2 regions of the Aliiroseovarius conchicola genome follow, and region 1 is predicted to be linked to the other one. Evidence: riboswitches for the same ligand, from Rfam matches in the RefSeq annotation. Region 1 holds a riboswitch; the other holds the start of a gene.

Region 1 (14,732 bases):
ACATCGCCTTTTTTTGCAGCAAGCGAAACGCCCTTGAGGACTTCCAGTGTGCCAAAAGACTTATGCAAATCCTCTACCCGGATCGCCTCGTCCTGCGAAGACGCGTCAGGTGTTGGCGTCGCTGCGGTGGTTGTTTCCATTTCTTGCTGCACTTCCATTTTCCGCTTGTAGTTAAGACGCGCATCCAGCAATTATGCAAGTGTATAATTAAGCAATCTGGCAAACTGGATCCCAACGTGAGCATTGCCCGCAGGAAATTTAAACGCGAATCCGCTGAAACGCGGAAGGAAGCGCTTGTGCAAGCCACGCTGGATTTGGTGGCCGAAAAAGGGGTGCGTGGGGCAACCGTTAGGGAAATTTCTGAACGGGCTGACGTAACTCAGGGGCTGATCCGCCACTACTTCAGCACCAAGGAAGAACTGATTTCGTCCGCCTACGAATATCACATGACGATGTTGACGGACCAAACGGCGTCCTCGGTCCTAGAAGGATCTGCAAGGGCTCGGCTTGCGGGGTTTGTAGCAGCGTCGCTGACGCCCCCGGTGGTTGACCCGCGGTCGGTTGCATTGTGGGCCGGGTTTTTGAACAAAGTACAACACGACGGCGAAATGCGAGCGATCCACGAACGCACCTACGAGTATTTCCGAGATCATCTAGAAGGGTTGATTGATGGCGCCTTGGCTGAGGCAGGACAGAACTGTCCGAAGGCGCGATTGAAACAGTTGGCGATTGCGTGCAACGCGGTGATCGACGGGTTGTGGATGGAAGGCGGGGCGTTGCCGGATGCATTTGATACTGGTGAGCTCGCCCGGATTGGCCTCTATTCAGTCGGTGCAATCATTGGAATTTCATTGGAAGAAAAGGCGGCAAAGCCATGAGGTTAACTGCAGTGACGGAACGATTGGCAGGCTTAGGTGGTGCCAAGTGGGAAGTGCATCTGAAGGCCCGCGACCTGATCCGGGCTGGCGCCGACATCGTTGAAATGACAATCGGCGAGCCTGATGTACCGACGCCACAGCCGCTGATCGAGTCGGCGGTATCGGCTTTGCGCTCTGGCCGGACGGGCTACTCAAACGGGAGAGGTGAAGCCGGGTTGTTGGATGCGCTGGCTGAACGCTATTCGCAAACGCGCGGGCGGGTCTTTACACCTGAGAACTTTCTGTGTTTTCCGGGTACACAGACCGCGCTGTTTGCGGTGATGGCCGGTATTGCTGAGGCTGGCGACGAGGTTTTGGTCGGCGACCCGATGTATGCCACTTACGAAGGGGTTGTTTGCGCGTCAGGGGCCAAGATGGTGCCGGTCCCACTGCGATCGGAACACGGGTTTCGAATGCAGGCTAGTGACCTTGCGGCCCGCATAACACCCCGCACCCGCGCCATTCTGCTTACCACGCCGCACAATCCAACCGGTTCGATCCTAAGCGCGGATGATATCGCCCAAATCGGCGAATTGGCGATCAGGCATGGCCTGTGGATCATTTCGGATGAAGTTTACGAAGAAATGGTGTTCGATGGTGCAGATTTTGTCTCACCGCTGACGGACCCGGCGCTGGCCGATCACGTTATCGCGGTATCGTCGGTGTCCAAATCGCACGCTGCGCCCGGGTTTCGAAGCGGCTGGTGTGTGGGGCCAAGCTCATTTTGTGAGGCACTGTTGCCCCTTTCTGAAACCATGTTGTTTGGCAACCAGCCCTTTATTGCAGACATGACCGAACAAGCCGTGCGCAACGGATCTGATGTGGCGTCTGGCATGGCAAAACGGTTTGCGGCCCGTGCTACGGTTTTGGCAGATCGCCTGAATAGTGAATCTGATCTAACTGTGCATCGGCCTAACGCGGGAATGTTTGCATTAATCAACGTGTCTGCAACCGGGCTGGATGGGGATGCGTATGCTTGGGAGCTTTTGCGAGCTGGTGTTGCGGTGATGCCAGGATCGGCCTTTGGTGACAGCTTAAGAGATTGGGTGCGTGTGGCGCTGACCATTGATGACAATGAATTCAACACTGCGGTCGACAGGATCGTTGCTCATTCAAACAAAAAATCCAGTGACGTCGCATGAGAACCCCAACTGTTGGAGAGGCACTGGTATCAAACCTCAAAACACGCGGAGTGACCTGCGTGTTTGGCATTCCGGGCGTGCACACCATCGAGCTTTACCGTGGGCTTGCCGCTTCTGGTATTCGCCATGTCACCCCGCGACATGAGCAAGGTGCAGGATTTATGGCCGATGGTTATGCACGGGTATCGGGCAATCCGGGCGTGGCGTTTGTTATCACTGGCCCGGGCCTGACCAACACGTTGACCCCTATGGCACAGGCCCGCGCAGATTCAGTACCGATGCTGGTTGTATCTGGTGTCAATCCAACCAGCACATTGGGAAAGGGAATGGGGCATCTGCATGAATTGCCCGACCAGTTGGCGCTGGCAAGAACAGTTGCACTGATTTCAGAGCAGGTGTCAGAAGCCAAGGACCTGAATCCGATCCTAGACCGCGTGTTTGAAGGCTTTGCCAATAGACGGCCTGGTCCGATGCACATCGAGGTGCCGTTGGATCTCGCAGGTAGTGCACAAGAGGGTCCGGCAGATGCCATCTCTAACCCTTCAGATGCCGCAGATCCGATACCAGTTGCCGAAGCTGCAGCACTACTGACAGCAGCAGAACGTGTGGTCATTCTCGCCGGTGGTGGAGCGAAGCGAACGACGGGTTATCTCCAGTCTCTGGCTGAACGCATGGATGCGCCGGTGGTGCAGACTGTCAATGCGCGTGGCGTGATGCATGGCCATCCCCTGACTGTACCCGCCAGTCCCAGCCTGCCCGCGGTGCGTAAGCTGATCGAAAATGCAGACTGTGTGCTGGCACTGGGAACCGAGTTGGGGCCAACTGATTACGACATGTATGCAACGGGTCACATGGCAGAGATGCCAAGGTTGATCCGCGTGGATATATGTGCTGCGCAACTACAGCGACACCCAGCTGAGCTTGCCATTCACGGCGACGTGAAGAACGTCATTCCGGCATTACTGAAGGCGTTACCAGTAGGACAAAACCGGACTGGGGGGGCAGAGCGCGCGGCTCACGCTAGAACCGAAGCCTGGGACGAGATTGGTCCGGATTACCGACGGCAGGTCGAAGTTTTGAAAGCGATGCGGGAAGCACAACCCAACGCTCTGATGATCGGGGATTCCGCGCAACCAATCTACGCGGGCAATCTCTATTATGATCACGACCGAGCCGGAGGTTGGTTCAATGCCGCCACCGGATACGGCGCACTTGGCTATGCCATTCCCGCAGCCGTTGGGGCCGCGATCGCGGCACCGGATACGCGCGTCATCTGCATTGTCGGCGATGGTGGGGCACAGTTTTCACTGCCCGAGATTATGGCTGCCGTGGATGAGGGCCTGCCCATCACCTTCGTGATTTGGAACAATCATGGCTACCAAGAGATTGCCACCTCGATGCGAGATGTTGGGGTGAAGATCATCGGTTGTGATCCGACACCGCCCGATTTCGCCGCCACCGCGACATCTTTTGGTATCCCGTTTGAGCGGGTGGCGAACGAACCACAAGCGGTCGCAAACGCATTGCACGCGGCATCCAATACACATGGACCAGTGATGGTCGAGATTACCGCCCCGACCTTTGAGCCTGAAAAGGAACGAACATGAGCGACCCGACTTTCGAATTTTCCCGTGCAATTACCCGCCGACCGGCGCCGACGATTGCAGGCGGGCTGCGTGCGGAGGACATCGGGAACCCCGATTTCGATGGGATGTTGGCGGCACATCAAGCCTATGTTGCTGCGCTGAAAAGCACGGGGGCTGAGGTGGTCGAACTTGACGCACTCGATGCGTTCCCTGACGCTCAGTTCGTCGAAGATACCGCGCTTTGTCTGCCGCAGGGCGCGGTGTTGATGCGGCCCGGCGCGCCGTCTCGTTTAGGTGAAGTATCTGAAATGGCGCCAACACTTAGCAGGTTCTATGATGATCTTCGCGAGATCACTGGTCCCGGGCATATCGAGGGGGGCGACATCCTTGTGACAGGCCGTGAAATTCTAGTAGGCCGCTCTGATCGGACCGACGCCAAAGGTGTCGCCGAATTGAAAAAAATCACGTCAGAGTGGGGCTATAAACTACGCGAAGTGTTCACCCCCGAAGGGGTGCTACATTTCAAGACCGATTGCTCGTTAATGGATGCCGAGACAATCCTGTCAACACGACGATTGGACGCCTCGGGCTGCTTCGACGGCTATCGTGTACTTTATGTCGCCGAAGGCGAAGAGGCCGCCGCAAACGCCATTCGCTTCAACAACTTGGTCCTAATGGCAGCTGGTTCCCCACGCACCGCCGAAATACTGGACCATGCAGGATTTGACGTTGTCGAGATCGACAACACCGATTGCGCTAAGCTTGACGGCGGAATGTCTTGCCTATCGCTGCGGTTCTAAGAGCAGAGGAGCGCGCATCGGGGTTCGAATAACAATATAAACATGACCGCAAGCCCCAGAATATCGATGAACGCACGCTACTCAGCTATCTCACCAACCCCTTATGGATTACTTCTATCAGGCGATGAGAGGATGAGGGGCCTATTGGGGTTGGCTACGGTCCAGAATGCGCTTGGTGCAGTGGATTGTTCCTCCTAATGCCCGTCTGAGCACGCTCGGGCCCCTTGGGCCAAAAAGCAGGGAGTAGGGTGATATGCGTGATAGATCTTAAGAACGGAGATCTTGAGTATGAGCATAAAACCAACACACGACGTCTTACTGGCCGAAAACTTCCAAGCGGGCGACGGCGAGGATAAGGCATTTTTCACCAACAGTGGGAGCACCAGAGGCTTCTTTTCTGGACTGAGGCCATTTCGGAGTGCGAGAGCATCTCGGTTGTCCCCAAAAATCCGATGATCTAACCGACGCAAGAAGGGTGGCATTGGCCAATATCCTTTTTCTGTAATTCTAGGCTCATGTGGCGCTTACTAGCATGAGATGTCGGATCACCTATTAGTGAGACTGCGGTTGCAACAAAATCAAATACTTAGAGTTTTGAATTTCTGAGACTCAGGAATTCGAGAATTTCTAGCTGAACTATCAGTAAACGGCCCTTCGTATATCGCGCTGAGAATGGCCGGAAAGTGCCCACTGCAGCCATTGCAATTTTTCGCTGCGGTCGCTCTCAGCGTAAGAAATGCCGCGTGGGCGAGCAATTCCGCGCCGCTACGCGGCGGTAAGATCGGCCATTCATCCTAGCTACAGCAAGGATCAGTGCACGATTTTTCAGATTACGGACCAAGTAGGTTGTTGCCGCAGCCGTAACCGTAGCGCTGTTTGTACTAGGCCACCCTTAGTGAAAATACTCTGCCGACGGACAAGGATCCAATGCCACAAACTACATATGGTAGGACGCGCTTGACGACCTCCATAATGACGTTCGGGGGGCGATTTTTACCTAACATACTGTTTTGCGACTTTAATTTGCTTAAAGGCGCATAATCAATGTTATGTTGTTTATAGGGTTACTTAGTAGTATTGGTTAATTAATTAGATTCAATTAACTAGACTCACACCTGTTGGGGTCGATTCAAGCTGCGTGCAGAATAGGACGGTAAGGAGATTTTCTTCAACGTCGCGCCGTCAAGCGTCTCAATATCTCTAAAACAATGCCTGAAACACCCAATGAGACACCGAAAGAGACACGATCATCAAAGCGAGGTCGTTTGAGGGAGGAGCAAAGTGACGCTCCAAGCCCCTTGGTTTGTGAGTAGTCGTTCATAGACTATGCCACGAAAGAGGAAAAAGCCCATAGAAGAAGTGTTCAAGTCTCGCTGCGCGCGCAGCACCAAGATTGCCGCAGGTGCACACACTTCGGCTCCGCCTTGCAGCAGAGTTTCCGGTCATTCGCTCGCCGCTCAGCATTTCTTGAGGCCGGAATGTACGGATCGTGGGACGGATGCGTCCTTTCGCTGCGGTTTCCTCGAATGGCAGCATTTGCTAAATTTGTTGCACCCATACGATAGTTGATCTTCGAGTTTCCCACGACGCATCGGGGAACTTCTGCCACTATGAAGAGTTCCCCGATTGTATTCATGATCGGACGACAACAACGCTGCAATGCGCGTTGCGCACGACGCGCGCTAGGTTCGGCCCGATCTCATAGTTTGGGAAGTCGCCTTTTGCGGATGCCATGACGATCATGTCGAACCCTTCGCGGTGAGCAAGTTTCAAAATCTCGCGGTAAACGCTACCTTGCTCGATGTGAATGGTAATTTCCGATTCACCGCCGCTTGCCAAAATCTCGCGTATTTTGCCTCTCACATGATCCTTCGCCCCTGCGCCATAGTTGGCTGGCAGGTTCGGCAGTTGGATAATCTCAGGAATGACTGAAACAGCGTGCAATTCTGCGCCATAATGTTTGGCTTGTTCACGCGCCATCGGCAGTGCCTTTTTCCAGGATTGTTCATCCGTGTGATCAATTGGCAGAAGTATTTTCGTTACCATCTCTCATCTCCTCGCAGTCTATCTGGTTCTTGGTTGGGAGGGCCATGGAATAGCCCTCCTTTAGATCAGCTATTCGGCAGCCGTTTGATCCGGTTCTTCAGTTGCACCGTTCGAGGCAAAGAACTCCTTGGTCAACTTGAAGACAATCGGACTGAGAAGCGCCAAGGCGATCAAGTTCGGAATGGCCATCATCGCATTCAAAGTATCTGCCAACAGCCAGATGAACCCAAGATCAGCTGTCGCACCAAAGTAGATCATGATGATCCACAAGATACGGTAGGGCATCAGTGATTTTGCGCCAAAGAAGAACCCGATGCACTTTTCGCCATAAAACGACCAACCAAGGATCGTAGTGAAGGCAAAGATCGACAGTGAGATCGCAATCAATGATCCACCAAATCCCGGCAACGAGAGTTCAAATGCATGTGCAGTCAGCGCTGCACCGGATTCGCCGGATGTCCAAGCACCTGAAGCGATGATCGCAAGGCCCGTGATTGAACACACGATGATCGTGTCAATGAACGTGCCCAGCATCGCAACCAGACCCTGGTTGACAGGTCCTTTTGTGGACGCCGCAGCATGCGCGATCGGAGCAGAGCCAAGGCCAGCTTCGTTCGAGAAGACACCACGTGCTACACCAAAGCGGATCGCCATCCAAACAGCGGCGCCTGCAAATCCACCTTCAGCGGCAGATGGCGTGAACGCATGTGTGAAGACCAAGCTGATAGCATTGCCGAGACCACCAATGTTAATCAGCAGAACAACAAGACCAGCAAGGATATACGCAACAGCCATGAACGGAACCAATTTACCAGCAACAGCGCCGATCCGGCCAATTCCACCGAGGATAACAGCAGCCGTCAGGACCATCAGAACAACACCTGTAACCGAAGTGTTGACACCAAATTCCGAATTCAGAACGCTGGCAACACCGTTAGCCTGAACACCGTTACCGATACCAAATGCCGCGATGCCACCGAACAATGCGAACGCCGGCGCAAGCCAGTACCACTTCTTGTCCAGACCATTTTTGATATAATACATCGGACCACCGACGAAATTCCCAAGCTCATCCGTTTCGCGGTATTTCACCGCCAACACGGCCTCAGCGTATTTCGTTGCCATGCCTACAAGCGCCGTTATCCACATCCAGAATAACGCGCCCGGTCCACCCAAGAATACCGCTGTCGCAACACCGGCGATGTTGCCCGTACCAATGGTCGCGGACAGCGACGTCATCAGCGCGTTGAATGGGCTGATCTGTCCTTCGCCGCTGCTTTCACGACCTGCGAACAACAGCCGAAAGCCTGTGCCAAGTTTCAGGATCGGCATGAATTTCAAGCCAACCTGGAGAAAAAATCCTACCCCCAGGATGAGGACCAGCATGAGTGGCCCCCAAACTACGCCATTAATGGCTCCAACTATCGAGTTTAACGCTTCCATGGTTTCCTCCCAATGCGTTTCGGTTAAGCCCTGCATGCAAACGCGGTATGCGGCGCAGCAACAGTGCGGGAGGGAACGCCGGAACCTGTAACCAAGCCGATGAATTCACATCGCTTGTCGCACCTGGCGATTCCCTCAAACTGATCACATGTTTCCTATAAGGGATTTATGCTATTAATCAATACATTTTCTCGTATAGACACGATTGTGATCGGACGAGTGGCGTTGTATGCCTATGATAGACAGTGAGGAAACATGACTGATAACATCGACAGCAATGAAACAATTTCCGATGGTACGTCCGCAGAAATGGACAGCAAAGCGCTTGCCAAATCGATCCGTGAAGCGCGCCAAACCAAAGGTTGGACTCTGGAGGAGACGGGCCGTGCCGCCGGAATAGGACGGTCCACACTATCAAAAATAGAAAACAATCAAACGCGCCCGAGCTTTGAGATCGTGCGCCGTTTGTCCCATGCGCTGGATATGAACCCTCCACAATTGTTCATGCAGAGCGGCAATGAGGGCATTTCGGGTCGCAGGGATTTCACAGCCAAAGGTCATGGTGAGCCACGAGATACCGCAACCTATGCGCATGAGCTGTTATGTAACGAACTGACCAGCAAGAGCATGGTGCCCTACATATCCACGATCAAAGCTCGGGATGTATCTGAGTTTGAAGCCTGGATCAGGCATTCGGGTGAAGAATTCATGTATGTGCTTAGCGGCGATCTGACCTTCCTGTCCGAGCATTATCGCCCGCTTAAGATGACAGCGGGCGATTCACTGTACTACGATAGCGGTATGGGACATGGGTGTATTTCAACCAGCGAAGAAGATGCCGTTGTCCTGTGGGTGTCGCTAGAACGCTAAACAGGCGCTCTAGAAATCCACTTCTATTGCGACACCAGCTGCAACCGCGAGATCAACGACGGCGGACGCGACTGCCAAATCCTGCAAACCAACACCCGTGCCATCAAATAGGGTAAGTTCGTCGTCTGAAGTCCGACCGCTATGGGTGCCGTTGATGACTGCGCCGATTTGATGAATGTCAGATTGGTTTTTAACCCCCTGAGAAATCGCATGCTGGCTTTCACCCAAAGTAACAGCTTGCGCGACTTCGTCGGTAAACACCGTCGCGCGGGTAATCAAAGCGGCTTCCACTTCTTGTTTGCCGATTGTATCGGTGCCCATACATGCAACATGGGTGCCGTCAGAAACATGTTCGGACATCAAAGACGGTTCAAATGACGACGTAATCGTAACGATTACATCGGCATCACGCAGCCCTGACAGTTCGACTGCCTCGAAAGGCAGGCCCGCTTCTTCGGCAACTTTTGCTAGGTTTGGCAACATCTCCGGGTGCAGATTCCAACCAATCACCTTTTCAAAGCTGCGCTGTTCAAGAGCTGCGCGCAGTTGGAACGTCGCCTGATGACCCGCTCCAACCATGCCAATAACTTTGGCATCCTTGCGCGCCAAATGATTGATCGACACAGAAGATGCGGCAGCTGTTCGTAAAGCCGTCAGCAAATTACCACCCACCATGGCCCGCGCCTTTCCGGTGTCCGGGTCGAACAGGAAGACGGTAGACTGGTGATTGATCATGTCGCGTTTCTCAAAATTGTGGGGCCAATAACCACCTGCTTTCAGACCCAAAGACTGTCCGACCTTATCGAAGCCGCCTTTGAACCCATAAAGCGCGTCTTCATGGCCAATAGCCTCGCGGATGACTGGAAAGTTGTAGGCATCGCCAGAGGCCATAGCAGCAAAGACTTGCTCTACGGCCTTGTAGGACTCATCGCGGCCAATCAGATTCCCAATTTTCGCTTCAGGTACGATAATCATTCGATCACTCCGATAATTTGGATTGCGGCCGGGCGCGAAACTGCGCCCGACTTTGGTGGGATCAGTAAGCTTTTCCGCGGGCAGACACAGGCCACACGGTTTCGACTTTACCGTTGCGAACACCAACGTACCAATCGTGGACATTACAAGTTGGATCGCAGTGACCCGGGACCAATTTCAGTTTGTCATTCACTTTCAACACACCGTTTGGATCACCTACAATGCCATGTTCATCAGAGCATTTCAGGTATTCCACATCGTCACGGCCATACACAAACGGCAGACCTGAATCGACGGATTGCGCCTTCAGACCCGCATCCACTATGGCCTTGTCAGCTTTGGAATGGCTCATCACGGTGGTTAGCAGGAACAGTGCATTTTCCCATTCACCGTCATCAATCCGCTTACCGTTCTCGTCCAGAATCCGGCCATAATCGGCGTCCATGAACGCGTAGGAGCCGCATTGGAGTTCGTTGTAAACGTTTGACGTGCTTTCAAAGTAGTATGACCCGGTACCGCCGCCGCCAACGATATCGCATTCCAAGCCATTGCTTTTCAGGCCCTGAACGGCATCTGCAACCTGTGCTATGGCAATGTCGAGTTTTTCCTTGCGATCAGAATAAAGATCCATGTGCTGCATCGCGCCCTGATAGGCTTGGATACCAGCGAATTTCAGGCCATCTGCAGCATCGATTAATTTCGCGATATTGACGACATCTTGGGTAGTGTTCACTCCACAGCGCCCCGCACCGCAGTCGATTTCGACCAGTGCTTCAATTTGCGTGCCGTTGCGAACAGCCGCGTCCGACAGGGCCTTCACATTTTCCGGGTCATCCACACAAACTAAGATGCGTGCGCCGAATTTCGGCAGTTTGGCCAAACGCTCAATCTTGGCCGGCACGGTCACCTGATTGGACACCATCACGTCTTTGATACCGCCTCGGACAAATACCTCGGCTTCGGATACCTTCTGGCAGCAAACGCCCACCGCAGCACCCAAATCCTGTTGCAGCTTCAGAACATCGACAGATTTGTGCATCTTGCCATGAGCTCGGTGGCGCATGCCGTTGGCTTTTGCGTAATCGCCCATCTTTTTAATGTTCCGCTCAAGTGCATCAAGATCAAGAATAAGGCATGGCGTCTGGATGTCGGCCTCATCCATTCCGGGCTTAGCAGGAATGTCATAGCCTACGTCAAAGTCATTGAGGTTCAGAGGTTTGTTCATTGCGGGTCTCCGTTTATGATTTAATTTGTTGGGGTCAAAGCCAGGGCAGTTTGTCTAGATCGACGTTACCGCCGGTCAGGATGATGCCGACGCGTTTGCCAGCGAAGCGGTCCTTATTCTTTAGGATGGAAGCAAACGGCACCGCACTTGAAGGCTCCATCACCACGCGCAGGTGCTTCCAGATAAGCTTCATCGCATCGATAATCTCTTGCTCTGAAACAGTCAGAATATCGGTGACGTGGTTTGATACGAAATGCCAGGTTAGGTCTTTAAGCGGAACCAACAGCCCGTCGGCAATTGTCTTGGGGGCATCATCGGCAATGATGTAACCAGCTTTGAAGCTTCGATAGGCATCATCGGCTTGCTCGGGTTCTGCCGCAATAATCTGCGTTTCGGGCGCCAGGGTCGATAGCGTTAGGCAGGTGCCCGAGATCATGCCGCCACCCCCAATCGGTGCCACAACAATATCAAGGTCGCCCGCCTGCTCAACCAGCTCCTTTGCACATGTCCCTTGTCCAGCAATTACACGCGGGTCGTTATAAGGGTGAACAAAGTCACCTCCCGTTTTTGCCTGGACCTTGGCAAAGGTTTCTTCCCGCGACGTAGTCGAGGGCTCACATTCCGTGACCAAACCGCCATAGCGACGAACCGTGTCTTTTTTGGCCTGCGGTGCCGTGTGAGGCATAACCACATTACATGGAATTCCGCGCAGCATGGCGGCATAAGATAAACACGACGCGTGATTGCCCGAAGAATGGGTCGCTACGCCTTTCTCTGCCTGCGCATCTGTTAGCCCGAACACTGCATTGCAGGCTCCGCGCACCTTGAACGCGCCGGGCTCTTGAAAGTTCTCACATTTGAAGAACAGATCAGCGCCGGATAGCTCATTCAGGTAATTTGATCTTCGGATTGGCGTTCTACGAATATGAGGCTGAATGCGCTCGTGCGCCTGCAACATGTCTTGATAGCTTGGAATGTTCATTATGCTGCCCCTTCAGTGATTACCAATTCTGATACGATGTCCGAAGTCGCCCCCGACAAGGTCCAGCCCAAATGCCCATGCCCGGTGTTATAGAAAACGCCCGGTCGGTTCCCTTTGCCCACTCGGGGCAGCATGTTTGGCATCATTGGACGCAAGCCTGCCCACGACACAAAGCTCTCTGTGCTCATGTCCGGGAAATGTCGGTGACACCATTTCAACATAGGGTCGATGCGCTTCCAGACGATGTCTTTGCTGTAACCATTGAACTCTGCTGTCCCGGCAACCCGGAAGCGGCGCTTGCCAAGGCGGCTGGTAACAAGCTTGGCATTGTCATCCAGCAGACTGGTCATCGGGGCTGCCGCTTGATTAGCCTCGTCTTCAAGATTCACGGTTATAGAGTAGCCTTTGACCGGATACACATTCAGTCGATCCCCCAACATGGCTGCAAACTTGCGAGAATGCACACCAGCGCAAACAACAACTTGGTCAAATACCTCTTTGTGCTGACCAGGAGAGGAACTGACGTTCTTGTCATCGATCCGACTAAATAATTCAATTTTTCCATGGTCACTGCGCAGCTTTTCCACAACAGTCGACAGGCGCATGTCCACCCCGCGCTTTATGCAAGCAGTTGCAAGGGCGCTGGTAAATTTATGAATGTCGCCGGTGAAATCACTTTCCGTAAAGAACCCTCCATAGACGTCGCCTTTGAGGGTGGGTTCGATCTTGCTGATCTCTTCTACTGTTACAGGGCGGCGTTCCAGACCTCCCTTCTTCAAAAGCGCAGTAACTTTTTCCGCAACTTCGAACTGCTTTTTTGTCTCGTAGAAATGCAGGATACCGGTTTCTTCATGATCAAAATCGATACTCTCCGCCCCCGCCATCTCCAATAGCTGCTTTCGTGCATCTATCGCCCACTTCACGGTCTGAAGAGTGTTGGCTTCGTAGTTCGGGATGGCACCGACGAATTCCGCCAGCCAAGAATATTTGTGCCACGACGGCTTGGGGTTCATCAGTAGGGGCGCGCCAGATGAAAACATCCACTGAACGCCCTTAATCATGGTTGGGATACTGTTCCAGACTTCCGCATTGGACGCCGATAATTGCCCACCATTAGCATAACTGGTTTCCATAGCCGGATAAGGGTTCGCCTCGAAAACAGTAACATCCGCGCCCTTTCGGGCAAGCTGATAGGCGGTCGTGATACCGGTGATACCGGCCCCGATGACGGCGACTTTGGCGTTGTCTTTCATGGCACCTCTCCTCGCGTTAGCCGCGAATATAAGTGCCCCCTCTGTCATTGGCCTGAGAGTTTCACACGACTTCAGAATGAAGCAGTGCTTACACCTTGGGCGGAGGTCCAATGACCTCACTTTCCAGAGTTCTAGTTTCTTGCGCGGTCCTGAAGCCTGAGAGTTTCCGGGGCGGTTGCTCCTTCGGCGCTACAGAATGCAGCTCTCCCGCGAATCCCTTATAGGAAACTTTTCCCGGATTGTAAACACGTTTCTATTGATTTCTATGTCACCCTAAGCATCCCGAGAAAGTGTAATGTGTAGACATTGTGGATCGAACGCGCGAGGACTGCCTACAGTCGAACGATGAGCCGTGCCCCAACTTGCAGCATTGGCATTGCGGCCATTCGTGCATGACACCTTTTTTTGTTAGCTTCAGCGTCGGGATGCCGGCAGACCCATGCCGCATCGTCGAAAGCCGGACCAATAGGCAGAAATCCCCTTCCTTCTGACCGCCCCGGCTGTCATCCTCTCACGCATGAGTACCACCACATGGACATGCAAATGCGGCCAAGTCGCGCTCACTGTTGCGCCCGAAGGCGGCACCCGCGTCGTTTGCTATTGCGATAGCTGCCGCGGCTTCGCCACGCGTCTTGGCGCCAGAGATATCCTTGATGAATGCGGCGGCTGTGATCTTTATCAGGTCGCGCCAGAGGCCGCGCAGTTCGCGAAAGGTGCGGATAAGGTCGTGTGGACGAAGATGACAGACAAAGGACCAGCTCGATGGTTCACGACATGCTGTCACACTCCGCTCGCGAACACGTTGCCGACACGCGCCATTCCGTTTCTGACGCTCCAGACTGCATACCTTTCCAAGCAAGATACGTTGCCACCGATTGAGATACGCGTGTTCCGGAAATTCGCCAAGGGCTGCGTACCAGATACAAAATATGGACAGGGCCGCCTCTTAAGGAAATTTGCCGTGCGCTCCCTCAGGTCACGGCTGTCCGGTGGCTGGCGACGAAACCCGCTTTTCGATGATGTCGGTAAGCCGATCGCCACGCATGTTTCGCTGCCGGATTGATTGCTTATGCCTATCGTCGAGGTGCCGGCATATCGGTCAACTAGAACTACCTGGTTCAGTTGCATTCCATTGTCGTTATTTTCTGTCCCCCATCATCTGCTATCAACGCTGATGATACGTCGTACTTCGGCCCATTCCGGTCACTGACCTCAGGCGTGACGATACGGCACAGCTTCACCAGAGCGGTCATTCGTCGCCAGCGCAGCATTTCAGCTTTTTAGGCCCGATGTGCGGGACAAAGCAGCAATTGATCATTGCCAACTGAATGTCTGCTTCTTTCAGTCCACCTCCAGAACGATTTTACCGGTGTAACCCTTGTCACCGAAGGCCATTTGCGCAGCGGTTATGTCCCTCAGCGCGAAGACCTCCGCGACCAGTGGTTTGATTTCGGATCGTTCGATGTGCCCTATGAGGTTGCCAAAAACCTCTG
Region 2 (14,732 bases), on a different contig from region 1:
CAGACGTTTGAAGTCGCCTTTTCGCGGCGGATGTGTTGTTCGCGCGTTTGCAGCGACAGGCGATAGGCTTGGTTGCCGCGCGCATCGACCGACACACCGATCAAACGGCCCGGCATGTTGCGCTTGTGCTTGTCGGCGGTCGCCATATAGGCGGCATGTGGGCCACCGAAGCCCATTGGAACACCAAAGCGCTGGGATGATCCGACAGCAATGTCGACCCCCATTGCGCCCGGCTCTTTCAAGACGGTCAGCGCCAGTGGGTCAGCCGACACGATGCCCACTGCTTTCACAGCGTGCAGAGCTGCCACTTGGTTGGTGAAATCGCGCACGCGACCGAAGGTGCCGGGGTACTGGAAGATCGCGCCGAACACGTCTTCGGGTACGAGATCGGTTTCGGGGTCGCCGATGACGATCTCAATGCCTAGAGGGGCCGCACGGGTTTTCATGACTGCGATGTTTTGTGGGTGGCAAGCCTCGTCCACAAAGAACTTGGTGGCTTTCGACTTGGCGATGCGTTGGCCCATGGTCATCGCTTCGGCGCAGGCCGTGGCCTCGTCCAGAAGCGACGCGTTGGCAATCTCGAGCCCTGTTAGGTCGGAGATCATGGTTTGGTAGTTCAGAAGCGCTTCAAGTCGGCCCTGCGAAATCTCGGGCTGGTAGGGCGTGTAAGCCGTGTACCATGCCGGATTCTCCAGAATGTTACGCTGGATCGCAGGCGGCGTAACCGTCCCGTGATAGCCTTGCCCCAACAGCGAGCGCATGACTTTGTTCTTCACAGCCACATAGCGCATTTTGTGCAGCGCTTCGCGTTCAGACAGGGCAGGCCCCCAATCCAAAGCTTCTTTCTGACGAATGCTGTCAGGGACGGTCTGACTGATCAGGTCGTCCAAATCCTTGACGCCAACGGCTTCGAACATCTCGTCCATTTCTTTGGGCGAGGGGCCGATATGGCGACGATTGGCGAAATCATAGGGTTTGTAACCGGTGGGCGTGAACGACATGGCGGTTCTCCGTTCGGGGTCAGGGCATGTTGGGTGGGCAGGGGCCATCAAAGCCCCCGCGCAATTCAGAAATCGGGAATAGTCCCGAACTTAGCCGATAAAATCTTTGTATCCGGCTTCGTCCATGTAGTCGTCCAATGGGCTGGTGTCGGACGCCTTGATCTTGAAGAACCAGGCTTCGCCCTCGGCATCTTCGTTGACCTTTGTCGGCTCATTCACGATGGCCTCGTTCACTTCGACGACTTCGCCGTCCAGTGGGCTAAGGATGTCTGATGCCGCTTTAACGCTTTCGATTACGACAATCTCGTCATCTTTCGAGACGGTGTCACCCACCTCGGGCAGCTCAACAAAAACAACGTCGCCCAATTGCTCGGCGGCGTGGGCTGTGATGCCCACGATGTAGTTGCCATCTTCTTCGCGCAGCCATTCGTGTTCTTCGGTGTACTTCATTTGGTGTCTCCTGCTGGTATTCTGGGGTCAACGTTTATAGGTGGCGGGGCGGAACGGCATGTCCGCGACCGTGACGGGCTGGCGCTTGCCGCGCACATCACCAAAAATCTTAGAGCCGGTATCGGCGTGGTCAATACTGACATAGCCCATAGACATCGGGCGCTCGATCGATGGGCCAAATGCGCCCGACGTAACTTGTCCGATCGGGGTGTCGGCATCCGCTGACGCATAAAGTTCCGTACCGGCCCGCATTGGCGCACGACCTTCGGGCAGAAGGCCCACGCGGCGGCGGCCTGCGCCGTTGTCAAACTCGGGCAGGATGCGGTCGGCACCGGGGAAGCCGCCTGCGCGGTCGCCTCCGGTTTTACGCACTTTCTGCACGGCCCATTCGAGCGCCGCTTCAACCGGTGTTGTGGTTGTGTCGATGTCGTTGCCATACAGGCAAAGGCCAGCCTCAAGCCGCAAACTGTCGCGTGCGCCTAGTCCGATCGGCTCTACGCTGTCGATTGCGATCAGGGCGCGGGCAAACGCCTCGGCGTTCGCTTCGGGGACCGAGACTTCGTAGCCATCTTCGCCGGTGTAGCCTGATCGCGAAATCCAAAGCTCTCCGAAATCGCTGTCGGTCACGGCAACGTCCATGAACTTCATATCTGCGGCCGAGGGCACGAGGCTGGACAATGCGGCCTCAGCGGCGGGACCTTGCAAGGCCAGCAGCGCGCGGTCGTCGATCACTTCGATCTCGCAATCGGTCAAATGCGCACGCATATGGGCGATGTCGGCGTCTTTGCAGGCGGCGTTTACCACAAGGAACAAATGGTCGCCGCGGTTGGCAATCATCAGATCGTCAAGAATGCCACCATCGTCATTGGTAAACAGACCATAGCGCTGGCGACCCTCGGCAAGGGCGACAACAGATTGGGGTACGATGCGTTCAAGCGACAAAGCGGGGTTGTCACCGCGCAGGATCACCTGACCCATGTGGCTGACGTCGAACAGGCCTGCGGCATCGCGGGTGTGCAGATGCTCTTTCATAACACCCAGCGGATATTGCACGGGCATCTCATAGCCAGCAAACGGCACCATCTTGGCGCCAAGCTCTACGTGAAGGTCATAAAGACCCGTCCGTTTCAGATCGTCTTGGGATGCACCCATGATCATTCCTCCATCTGTCGTCGGAATGCTATGGAAGCCATGCGCCCGACATCGTTCGAACGCTTACACGCCCAATGATGCCCCCTCTGTCCTGTGCGCCTGAGATCGTTATCCCTTCGGCGGGCACGTCAGTGCCTCTCTCCAGAGTCCTATGCGCCGCGTCGGTCCGTGGGCCTGAGAGTTTACCAGGGCGGTTGCTCCTTCGGCACCGGCTTTCGCCAGATTCTCCCGATGCGATGTCGCTAACCTAGCGTCCAAAATTGTTTGGGGCAAGAGGTTGAATACTTTTGTATGCGGTTGCAGTCTAACCCCATGCAAGACCCGTATTTTTTTGGTTATGGCTCGTTGGTGAACCGGCGGACACATGCGTATGAGAACGCCCAACCCGCGCGCGTCAACGGGTGGCGCCGCGCTTGGCGACGTTCACCTTCGCGCGACATTTGCTATCTGACTGCGGTGCCAGATCGAGACGATTATATTGAGGGCTTGATAGCGTCTGTTCCGGGTTCAGACTGGGTTGCGCTGGATGAACGCGAGCGCGCTTATGCCCGCGTACCGCTGGGGCGGGAGCTTCGTCATAACGCCGGCGACCTCGACGTCGCGATCTATGCGATTGCGCAAGGGGAGCATCATTCGCCAACAGATCAAAACCCGGTTCTTCTGAGTTATATCGACGTGGTTGTGCAGGGGTACCTGACCGAGTTTGGACTGGACGGCGCAGTTCATTTCTTCGAGACGACCGAGGGCTGGCATGCGCCAATTATTGATGACCGCGCCGCGCCCATCTATCCCCGCGCACAGGTCTTGACTGACGAGGAGTTAAGCGTCGTTGATGAAGGGCTCTCGCGACTATCTGCGGTAATTAAACAGCGAGATTAGGCGCGATTGGCGCTGGTAGGGTTGCTGTGTGGTATCGCATTGACCTTGCTCTGCCATGCGCAGCACCCTTGCCGATAGGATTAGGGCGATCCCCGCAAAAATCAAACCACCAACGGCTTGTCCAATCAGCACCCCGGGCGCGCCCCAATAGGTCGCGCCGAGCAGAACCAAGGGGATCGTTCCCAAGGTCTGGCGCCCCCAGTTCACCCATGTGGAATAGAAGGGGTGGCCGAGATTGTTGAAGCTTGCGTTGGTCACAAAGATCACTCCGTTGAAATACCAAGCCAGTGCCAATGGTCCACAGAACAGATACACCAGTTCGCGGGCGGGGCCTTCTGCATTGAAAAGGTTAGCGATGGGCGCGCGAGCTAAATACAGGATCAGGCTGATAGAGACGGTGACCACAAGGACGAAGATCATTCCGTCCCTGATCGTTCCTCGCACCCGATCTAATCGACCCGCGCCAAAGTTTTGGCCCACGATGGGCCCAATGGCACCAGACAGAGCGAAAATCACGGCAAACGAAACAGGAATCAAACGGCCGATGATCGCCATCCCGGCGACGGCGTCCTCTCCGAACTCCGCCATGGAACGGGTGACATAGGCTTGTCCAATAGGGGTTGCGAACTGAGTCAAGATCGCGGGTACGGCGATTGTCATAAGCGCGGGAAGATCCACGCGAATTTCGTCGCTTGAGGGACGGTCCAACCCGCCATGGTGTTTCATCACAGGATAGATCGAGGCGACCGCAATAGTGATGCGCGCGCAGACTGATGCGATGGCAGCCCCCGTTAGATCAAGGTCTAGGCCAAAGATCAGAATGGGATCAAGCACGGCGTTCACGACACCTCCCCAAATGGTGGCCATCATTGCCCTTCGGGGGTCGCGGTGCGCGCGTAGAATAGCGCCTCCGATCATTGCGACAATCAGGATTGGCAGGCTGGGCAGAATGATCCGAAGATATGTGGTGGCCAAATCGAGTGTCTCACCCGATGCCCCAACGAGTCCCAAGAGTTCGGGTACATAGATCCAGACAACTGCGGCAAAAATTACCCCGATGATCACGCCGTAAAAAAGTGCTGTTGCTGCTCGTCGTCGGGCCATATGGGCGTCGCCTTCACCCAGCGCGCGCGCAACCAGTGCGCCTGCTGCGATCGACATGCCAATCCCGAAGGACGAAGTGAAGAACAAGATCGCGCCAGCATAGCCGATCGCGGCTGCAAGTTCCTTGTGGCCCAGCATCGAAATGAAGATCATATCAACCAGGTCGACCAGAAAAATGGCCATTAGGCCCACCGACGCCGTCAGCGACATTACCGTGATGTGGCGCATCAAGCTGCCTTCTAGGAATGCTGCTTGGGCGGTGTCTGTACTGTCGCTACTTGTCATAATCTGTCCTTACACTGGTTCGATCAGACTGCCTGACGGAACAAAAGATCACCAGAGGCGATTTTGAACAGACATTGTGCATTTATGCATGGGTTAGCTGACATCAGCGCCGATGCACTGACAATCGCTAAAAAAGTACTTAACTAGGTCGGTATAGGATGTCTGGCCGAATTGAGGTGTGTGAATGATCTATTTTCTTAGCGTGTTGGTGTTGATTGCCGGAGTGTTCGGCTATCGATATTGGTCAAGAAAACAAACTCGTGCAGAGCTATTGTCCACACCGCTAAACGATCATCAACGCGCCGTTATTGGCGCGCAGGTCCCGCTGACAAACAGGCTTCCACGCGAGTTGCGTGACAAACTCGAGGGCAAAATTTCCCTGTTTTTGCATCAGATCGAATTTATCGGGTGTGATGGTTTGGAGGTGACCGAAGAGATGCGATTGTCGATTGCGACACAAGCCTGTCTGCTGGTTGCAAACACCGATACTTGGTACAAAAATCTCTATACGATCCTGATCTATCCTGGAGCTTTCAAGTCGCGCAGGCAGGTTCACGACGGCTATGTCGTGACCGAAGAGGAAACCGTGCGGTTGGGCGAAAGCTGGGCGCGCGGCCCTGTTGTTTTGTCTTGGGCGCATTCCCAACAAGGCGCCATAAATGATCGTGACGGCCATAACGTCGTGTTTCACGAATTTGCCCACCAGATCGACGACCTGTCGGGCCATACAGACGGCGTGCCAGTGCTTGGACCCGATCAGAGCTTCGCGGAATGGGCGCAGGTCTTTGTTGAAGGGTATGAGGCCCATCTGACCAATCTCAGAAATGGCCGCGACACGGTAATCGATCCGTACGGCGCAGAAGGTCACGAGGAATTTTTCGCCGTGGCGGTCGAGGTGTTCTTTGAACGGCCACAAGCGCTGTATCAGCAAGAGCCGGCGGTCTATGACGAATTGTCAAAGCTGTTCAGGTTAGACCCCAAAAGCTGGGTCTAACGGCGCGGCTGGTTCATCCAGTCGCGCCATTCCGAGTGCTTGGCGATTATTCAGCCGCCATCATCGCTTTTTCGACTTTCACAGCCGCGAACTTCATCTCGGCGATCTTGCCATAGGGATCGAGCGCCGGATTGGTCAGTGTGTTGGCCGCGGCCTCTACATAGGCAAAAGGCAGGAACACCATGTTTTCGGCCACGCCGTAATCCGCGCGCACCATGATTTCGATGGATCCACGCCGGGTGGTCAGACGCACCATGTCGCCAGCTTCGATCCCCATTTCCCGCAGGGTCTTGGGGTTGAGTGAACAGTTGGCCTCTGGCTCGATCGCATCCAGAACAGTGGCACGGCGGGTCATGGACCCAGTGTGCCAATGCTCCAACTGCCGCCCAGTGGTTAGCACCATGGGATATTCCGTATCCGGCAACTCGGCTGGTGGCAGGATTGCGGCGGGGGTAAAGCGCGCGCGTTTGTTTTCACGGGGGAAGCCATCACCGAACACCACGGCTTGACCGGGATCTTGCGGGCTGAGCGACGGGTAGGTCACGGCGTTTTGTTCAGACAAACGATCCCATGTGATGTTTGCCAGTGACGGCATCACCCGCTCCATCTCTGCATAAATTTGGCTGGGATGGTCATAGGTCCAGCCCATGCCCATCTGTTTGGCCAGTGCGGTGGTGATCCACCAATCCTCTTTTGCCTCACCCGGAGGTGCCACCGCAGGGCGACACATCTGCACCTGACGGTTGGTGTTTGACGTGGTGCCAGTCTTTTCGGCGAGTGCAGCGGCGGGTAGGACCACATCTGCATATCCGGCGGTTTCGGTCAGGAAGATGTCTTGGCTGACCAAGAATTCCATCCGCTTGAGGGCCTCGCGTACGTGAGTCACATCGGGATCGGACATGGCTGGATTTTCACCCAGAATATACATGCCTTTGATTTTGCGATCATAGACAGCGTCCATAATCTCGACCACGGTCAGGCCGGGATTAGGGTTCAAATCTTCGATGCCCCAGACTTCGCGATAGAGCGCCTGAACATCTTCGTCCTTCACGGACTTATAGTCGGGATAGAACATCGGGATCAGGCCAGCGTCCGACGCGCCTTGCACGTTGTTTTGACCGCGCAGAGGGTGCAGGCCTGTGCCCGAACGTCCGACGTTTCCGGTCATCAAAGCCAGCGAAATCAGGCAGCGCGAATTGTCTGTACCGTGGACGTGCTGACTGACACCCATGCCCCAGAAAATCATACCGGCTTTGCCGTTCGCAAAGGTGCGGGCGGCGGCGCGCAATTCATCAGCAGAGATACCGCAAATCTCGGCCATATCTTCGGGCGAGAATGCTTTCAGATGCTCGCGCATCGCCTCCCAGTTTTCGGTGTGTTCGGCGATGTAGGTCTCGTCCGTCAGGCCCTCTTCGGCAATCACATGCATGATCGCGTTCAGCATCGAGACGTCACCGCCGGGCTTGAACTGCAACATGTGGGTCGCGAACCGGCTGAGCGACGTGCCGCGCGGGTCCATGATGATCAGCTTGCCACCGCGTTTGGTGAATTGCTTGAAATAGGTCGCAGCAACCGGATGGTTTTCGATCGGGTTTGATCCGATGACGATGGCAACGTCGGCATTTTCGATTTCGTTGAACGTCGCGGTCACGGCGCCAGAGCCCACGTTTTCCAGTAGGGCCGACACCGAGGATGCGTGGCAAAGACGCGTGCAGTGGTCGACGTTGTTATGGGTGAAGCCCTGACGGATGAACTTCTGGAACAGATAGGCTTCTTCGTTCGTACATTTTGCCGACCCGAACCCGGCCACGGCTTCGCCGCCATGTTCGTCACGCAAGCTCATCAAGCCTTTGGCCGCGACATCCAACGCCTCTTCCCATGATGCTTCACGGAAATGAGTGAACGGATCGGATGGGTCAACGTTCAGCCCCTTGGGAGCGCCTTCTTTCCGGATCAGTGGTTTGGTTAGGCGGTGTGGGTGGTTGACATAGTCAAAGCCGAAGCGACCCTTCACGCAAAGACGCCCTTCGTTTGCAGGGCCATTAATGCCCTCTGCATAAACAATCTTGTCGTCCTTCACGCGCAAGCTGACCTGACAGCCGACCCCGCAGAAGGGGCAGATGCTTTCGACTTCCTTATCGAAATCGGCGGTATCTTTGACCTTGGCAGGCATAAGCGCGCCAGTCGGGCAGGCCTGAACGCATTCGCCACAGGCCACACAAGTCGAGGCGCCCATCGGATCGGCAATATCAAACACGGGATAGGCATCATGCCCGCGACCGGCCATACCGATCACGTCGTTGACCTGCACTTCGCGGCAAGCGCGGACGCAGAGGTTGCATTGAATACAAGCGTCCAGATTGACGCTCATCGCGACGTGGCTGTCATCTAACAGCGGAATGCGGCCCTCTTCGAGCTTTGGAAAACGGCTTTCTTCAACGCCGTTCAGTTGCGCCATATCCAGAAGGTGGGAAGTGGTGTCATGAGCGACCTCTGGCTGGTCGGCCATCAAAAGCTCGACCACCATCTTGCGGGCCGTTTTCGCACGCGCATTGTCTGTCGTGACCACCATGCCTTCGCCAGGCTCGCGGATGCAGGATGCGGCAAGTGTGCGTTCACCCTCGATCTCGACCACACAGGCACGGCAGTTTCCGTCCGGACGCAGGTTCGGCACATCCTTGTGGCACAGATGCGGGATCAGCGTGCCTTCGCGTTTGGCGACATCCCAGATGCTTTCGCCTTCACGCGCCACTACTTCGCGCCCATCCAGTGTAAATTTGATGCCGTCGCTCATCGGATCCTCCGTCTTTCGAAGGGTAGTATAAACCATGCAAACCCGCACGTAAGACATTCAATCCCGACACCCAACGCCGTTTTTGCGCCAGCCCCCCTTTTCGTGACCGATCCGACTCTCTAGCAATGGTCGCAAAGGAGTCGCCAATGACCACCATCACTCTTGTCCGGCACGGACAGGCGAACAACACCGCAACAGACGAGGCCGGGTACGACCGCTTATCCGATTTGGGGCGCCAGCAGGCCCGCTGGTTGGGCGAGCATATGCGAGCGACAGGGCAGCGTTACGGAGCAGCCTATACGGGAACACTGACGCGCCATCACCAAACCGCACAGGAATGGGGGATGGAAGAATATACGCAGGATGCGCGGCTGGATGAGGTGCGGTATTTTGATCTGTCAGAGCGGATGCACGCCCAGTTTGGCATTCCCCACCCCCGTGGGCATGGAGATTTCATTGATCACCTGCCATTGACTTTCGCTGCGTGGCAAGAAGGTAAGATTGAAGGCGCTCCCGAGAGCTTTCAGGACTTTCAGGCCCGTGTCAGCGATGTGATTCACGACATTGCCGAGCGCGGCGAGGATGCAATTATCTTCACTTCTGGCGGTTTCATCGGCATGGCGACGCGTGTTGTGATGGGGTTGGACCTTGGGCCATTCACTCGTGCAATTTTGCCGATCATGAACAGCTCGGTTCACCGTCTAAGGCTCACGCCAGCCGGACTGACCCTGATCCAATTCAACGCGGTGCCGCATCTGGAACCCATCGACCGCCATCATGCGCAAACACATTTCTAAGGAGCATCCCTCATGACACATCTATGGGTCCGTGCCGAACAACGCCCCAACGAGGATCGGGTGGGTTTGACGCCGGAAGGCGCAAAGGCGCTGGTCGATGGCGGGCTGCGTGTCACGGTCGAGGAAAGCTCAGTCAGGGCCATTGGGATTGAGGGTTACCGCGATGCCGGGTGCGAGATCGCGGCCGAGAACTCTTGGCCAAATGCGCCTGCAGATGCGATAATTTTTGGACTGAAGGAATTGCCTGAAGATGGCACGCCCTTGCCACATCGCCACATCATGTTCGGACATGCCTTCAAGGGCCAGCACTCCGGCCGCGCTTTGTTGGAGCGTTTCAAAGAGGGTGGTGGCACGCTCTACGACTTGGAGTATCTGGTTGAGGAATCGGGACGACGCGTTGCGGCCTTTGGTTATTGGGCTGGATTTGCTGGCGCTGCCGTGACGCTGAAGGCTTGGGCCGCGCAGCAACACGGTCGGCTTTGTGGTCCCGTTGGCGCTTACAGGAACAAAGATGCGCTGCTGGAAGAATTGCGGGTTGAGTTGGATTCGACAGGAACGGCTCGCCCGAATGCCATCGTCATCGGCGCACTTGGCCGCGTGGGCACAGGCGCGTCTGATTTGATGGAGGCGATGGGCGTCGCAGTGACCAAATGGGACATGGCGGAAACTGCAAGCGGCGGTCCCTTCCCAGAAATCCTTCAGCACAACGTGTTCATCAATTGCATTCTGGCTGGACCTCAAACACCGGTTTTTGTTCCTCGTGATGCGCTAACGATGGATCGCAAGTTGACCGCAATCGGGGACGTGGCCTGTGATCCGGACAGCGATTACAACCCGGTGCCGGTCTATGACAAAGCCACCAGTTGGGACGCTCCAGCGCTTCGCGTGTCCAATGACCCTGTGCTGGATGTCATGGCCATCGATAATCTGCCTTCGATGTTGCCGCTTGAAAGCTCGATTGACTATGCGGGGCAGCTTTTACCCTCGTTGCTAACACTCACCGATCTGAAATCAGGTGTCTGGGGCCGCGCGGAAGCGACGTTCCGCACCCATATGAAGGACATCTGAACATGGAAACCTTTATCGGCAGTGTGGCTGGGATCGTCAGTACGATCTGCTGGATGCCACAAACCATTCGTACTTGGCGCACCAAACACACAAAGGACCTTTCACTATCGACGAACCTGTTGGTGTTTGTGTCGGTGGCGCTTTGGTTGGTCTATGGTGTCATGCTTGAGGCGTGGCCCATGGTGATCGCCAACGCAATTGCTTTGGCTTTGGTTGGGTCAATCATTGTCGCAAAACTGAAATTTGGCTGAAGGAGCGCTTGAAATGACAATCCATTGGTGTGGCACCGGCCTGTCGGCCATTCCGGGCCTGCGTCGTCTGATCCAAAACGGTCGCAACGTTGTTGTCTGGAACAGGACTATCGAGAAAGCGCAGGATGCGGTCGGTGATCTGAATAGTGATATTCGTGCATTCGACATGGACGCGCTTGCGTCTGCCCTCGCCCCCGGCGATATCGCAGTATCGATGCTGCCCGGTGACCTGCATGTCCCGGTCGCGAAGCTCTGCCTTGAGAAAGGTGCGCACTTCGTTTCATCCAGCTATATCTCGCCCGAGATGCGCGCGTTGGACGAGGCATTCAAAGACGCGGGCCTGTCTTGCGTGAATGAAATCGGGCTGGATCCCGGCATCGACCACCTGATGGCGCATTGGCTGGTGGCGGACTATCGCGCCAGCGCAGGTTATGACGCTGATAACACGTTGAGTTTTATCAGCTATTGCGGCGGCGTTCCCAAAATCGCCAACCCGTTTCGCTATAAATTCAGTTGGTCTCCGCTGGGTGTTCTAACCGCACTTCGGTCCCCGTCACGTTCGATAAAAAACGGTAAACCTTACGATGTGGCACGCCCATGGGACGCCATTTCCTCCTATGACGCGCCATTGCAAACGACCGAAAGCTTCGAGGTCTATCCCAACCGCGACTCGATCCCCTTTATGGAGGATTATGCGTTTGACCCAGACTGGAATGTCGATCTGTTCGTGCGCGGAACCTTGCGCCTGAACGGATGGACAGAGGCATGGAAGGACGTGTTTGCCGAAGTGGAAACCCTTCAAGGCTCCGAAGGTGATGCGCGGCTGAAAGAGATGTCGGACCAGTTCTGGCGCGACAATGCCTATGACGAGGGCGAGCCGGACCGCGTGATCATGTGTGTTGCCTTGAAGGCAGAGAAGGACGGTACCCACGTCTATCACAAAACCTATGTGATGGACGCATGGGGTGACGTGCGCGGAACAGCGATGGCGCGGCTTGTGTCGACGCCGGTGTCATTGGCCATCGATATGATTGTGGATGGACAGGCCAAAGCGGGTGTCACGGCTGCGACATCCGATCTGGCTACAATTGATGATTGGATGGGTCATGTGCGCGAACTGGCGCAACATGTGGCGGTGGTTGACCATCTGGGCTGATAGCTCTGTCGTTTTTTGAACAGCGTGGTGATATTGCTCCGCTAATCTGAAGTGGAAAGCGAGGTCATCATGCTGGACAAACCAAAACCGACTTGGACGAGTTTCGAGAACGCTAGCAAGGAGGATTTCCTTGCCGTCATGGAATATGACGAGGCCTATGCAAACGCTGTCGCGGACCGCATTTTGGTTGCGATGAAGGATATGGACGAGGAGGAAACGCCTTATCCGATCAACCGCTATCAACACTCGCTTCAAACTGCGACGCGTGCGCATAAAGCAGGTGAGCCAGAGGATTTGGTGATTGCTGCGCTAATTCACGACCTTGGCGACACGTTGTCTCCGTTCAACCACGGAGAACTGGCGGCCGCTATCGTGAAACCCTATGTCAGCGAGCGCACGCATTGGATTTTGCTGCATCACTGCGTCTTTCAGGGATACTACTACAACCACCATCTGGGTGGGGATCGCCACGCGCGCGAGAAATACAAAGACAGCCCGCACTACGACGCCTGCGTGAAATTCTGTCACGACTACGATCAAGTGAGCTTTGATCCGGAGTATCCAACCAAACCATTGGAGTTTTTCGAGCCGATGTTGCGTCGGGTGTTCAGCCGCACTGACGGGCATATGGAGTTGAACGAGACGCGCGACGCCTAGCCGCGCGTTCTCTGGCGCGGGGAGTTTACCCTTTTGCGCGAATGACTTGCAGCAATGGCAGTAGCGCAGACATGTCTGGCCCGTGGTTCATACCGGTAACTGCTTTGCGCAATGGCATGAACAGCCCACGCCCTTTGCGCCCAGTGGCTTCCTTCACGGCTTTTGTCCAACTGCCCCATGTTTCTGCGTCATACGGACCGTCAGGCAGCAGGCCCATCGCCGTGTCCACAAACTCGCGGTCTTCTTCATCGATGACTGGATCCGCACCATCACGGCACAGTGTCCACCAACCTTCAAGATCAGCCAGTGTCGTGATGTTTTCACGTGCCACGGTCCAGAACGCGCCTGCCGTTTCCATAGGGACGCCCAGTGCGTCCAGGGTGTCAGACACTGCATCGACGGGTAGGCTGGCCAAATAGCGAGCTGTCAGCGGGAACAGGTCCTCGACGTCGAACTTAGTGGGGGCCGAACCGAAGGTCGACAGATCGAAGCCCTCGATAATCTCGTCCAGGGAGTTACGCAGCTCAACGGGCTGCGACGATCCAAGACGCGCCAGAAGGCTAAGTAGAGCCATCGGCTGCACGCCGCGCTCACGCAGGTCGCGAATGGCCAAAGTGCCAAGGCGTTTCGACAGCGCCTCGCCCTGCGGGCCAGTCAGCAGGGAGTGATGAGCGAATGACGGCACCTTGCCGCCCAATGCCTCGATGATCTGGATTTGCGTGGCGGTGTTGGTGACGTGATCCGAGCCGCGCACGACATCGGTGATCCCGAAGTCAATATCGTCACAAACCGAGGCGAGCGTATACAGGAATTGGCCGTCACCACGGATCAGGACAGGATCGGACACAGAGGCCGCGTCGATTGAGATGTCGCCCAAGATACCGTCGGTCCAGTTGATGCGTTCTTGATTGAGCTTAAAGCGCCAGTGACCCTGACCACGCTCTTCGCGTAGCTTGGCCTTTTCGTCATCGCTTAGCTCCAGCGCCGAACGGTCATAGACCGGCGGCTTGCCCATATTCAGCTGTTTTTTGCGCTTCAGGTCCAGCTCTGTCGGCGTCTCGAAACACTCGTAAAAGCGACCCATATCGCGCAGTTCTTGCGCGGCGGCCTCATACCGCTCTAACCGGTCGGACTGCTTTTCAACGCGGTCCCATGTCAGACCAAGCCATTCCAGATCCTCCATAATCGCGTCCGCATATTCCTGCTTGGACCGTTCTGGGTCTGTGTCATCAAGACGCAATACGAACTGCCCGCCCGATTTGGCGGCGATCAGATAGTTGAACAGCGCGGTGCGCAGGTTGCCAACGTGGATGTAACCTGTGGGCGAAGGGGCAAAGCGGGTGGTGGTCATGGGTGATGTCTCCTTGGCCCGACCCTCTTTCATACTGGGCGACAATTGTCCATATTTTACGAATGAACCGCAAATACGCCCCGACGATTGCTGATATCTATGCGCTTGCTAACGACGCGAGGATGCGATTGCCTTCGTCGTTCATTGATAAAGCGCTGGAAGTCGAATTTCGGGTCGAGAATATGCCCAACGCAGTATTGCTGGCTGAAATGAAGATAGAAGACGCGTTTGATCTGACGTCAGTTTATGAGGGCATTCCGCTGATCAATAAATCGAGCGCCACGAAACCAGATACCCCAGATATCATCTGGCTATTCCGAAGGCCAATTTTGGATGAATGGGCGTCGCTTGGTGATGTGGGCCTGGCTGAACTGTTGGCGCATATTGTCGTTCATCAGTTTTCACATCATTTCGGGTGGTCGCGGCGCGACGTTGATGAAATTGTAGAGTGGTGGGCCGAATGAGAATGACCAAGCCGCGATAGGATTTACGTTCTAGCTCGGTTGCACCGGCCACGTCTTGTTCAGATCGTCCAGACCGGTTCGGATCAGCTCAGCCAATACATCCAGATCAATATCGGCCAATTTGTTCACATAAAGACATGACTTGCCCATTTTGTGCTTTCCAAGCCGATCAAGGATCGAACCGTAATCCGCGTAACCCGGCATGATATAGATTGAATGGCGCGCCTTGCGCGGGGAAAAGCCAGTGGCCAGAAAATCCCCTTCGCGCCCACTGTCATAGCGATAGTGATACGAGCCGTATCCAATAATCGATGGACCCCACATGGTCG

The links. A riboswitch is a leader RNA that binds a small molecule or an ion and turns the genes downstream of it on or off. The one in region 1 is predicted to bind glycine.
Region 2: it holds a riboswitch for glycine, as region 1 does, so the genes downstream of both, gcvT (glycine cleavage system aminomethyltransferase GcvT) here and V6N04_RS12740 (D-amino acid dehydrogenase) in region 1, are expected to answer to the same signal.

Annotation. Positions count from the first base shown of each region.
Region 1 covers NZ_JBGEHL010000007.1:61,766-76,497, reverse strand. The annotation lists partial or broken gene V6N04_RS12795 (ABC transporter ATP-binding protein) at 1-140, opposite strand, end outside; gene V6N04_RS12790 (TetR/AcrR family transcriptional regulator) at 237-878, shown strand; gene V6N04_RS12785 (pyridoxal phosphate-dependent aminotransferase) at 875-2,059, shown strand; gene V6N04_RS12780 (5-guanidino-2-oxopentanoate decarboxylase) at 2,056-3,666, shown strand; gene V6N04_RS12775 (arginine deiminase family protein) at 3,663-4,445, shown strand; gene V6N04_RS12770 (universal stress protein) at 6,078-6,491, opposite strand; gene V6N04_RS12765 (alanine/glycine:cation symporter family protein) at 6,561-7,934, opposite strand; gene V6N04_RS12760 (helix-turn-helix domain-containing protein) at 8,190-8,804, shown strand; gene bhcD (iminosuccinate reductase BhcD) at 8,814-9,779, opposite strand; gene bhcC (3-hydroxy-D-aspartate aldolase BhcC) at 9,841-11,004, opposite strand; gene bhcB (beta-hydroxyaspartate dehydratase BhcB) at 11,039-11,986, opposite strand; gene V6N04_RS12740 (D-amino acid dehydrogenase) at 11,986-13,239, opposite strand; glycine riboswitch at 13,271-13,373, opposite strand; glycine riboswitch at 13,374-13,459, opposite strand; gene V6N04_RS12735 (DUF6151 family protein) at 13,757-14,302, shown strand; gene V6N04_RS12730 (alcohol dehydrogenase family protein) at 14,581-14,732, opposite strand, start outside.
Region 2 covers NZ_JBGEHL010000001.1:356,837-371,568, reverse strand. The annotation lists gene gcvP (aminomethyl-transferring glycine dehydrogenase) at 1-1,001, opposite strand, end outside; gene gcvH (glycine cleavage system protein GcvH) at 1,092-1,451, opposite strand; gene gcvT (glycine cleavage system aminomethyltransferase GcvT) at 1,479-2,603, opposite strand; glycine riboswitch at 2,756-2,844, opposite strand; gene V6N04_RS01815 (gamma-glutamylcyclotransferase family protein) at 2,916-3,482, shown strand; gene V6N04_RS01810 (MATE family efflux transporter) at 3,453-4,871, opposite strand; gene V6N04_RS01805 (M90 family metallopeptidase) at 5,056-5,865, shown strand; gene fdhF (formate dehydrogenase subunit alpha) at 5,912-8,659, opposite strand; gene V6N04_RS01795 (histidine phosphatase family protein) at 8,806-9,456, shown strand; gene V6N04_RS01790 (saccharopine dehydrogenase) at 9,469-10,524, shown strand; gene V6N04_RS01785 (SemiSWEET family sugar transporter) at 10,527-10,775, shown strand; gene V6N04_RS01780 (saccharopine dehydrogenase family protein) at 10,789-11,931, shown strand; gene V6N04_RS01775 (HD domain-containing protein) at 12,001-12,588, shown strand; gene gltX (glutamate--tRNA ligase) at 12,614-13,939, opposite strand; gene V6N04_RS01765 (metallopeptidase family protein) at 13,945-14,403, shown strand; gene V6N04_RS01760 (DUF1801 domain-containing protein) at 14,434-14,732, opposite strand, start outside.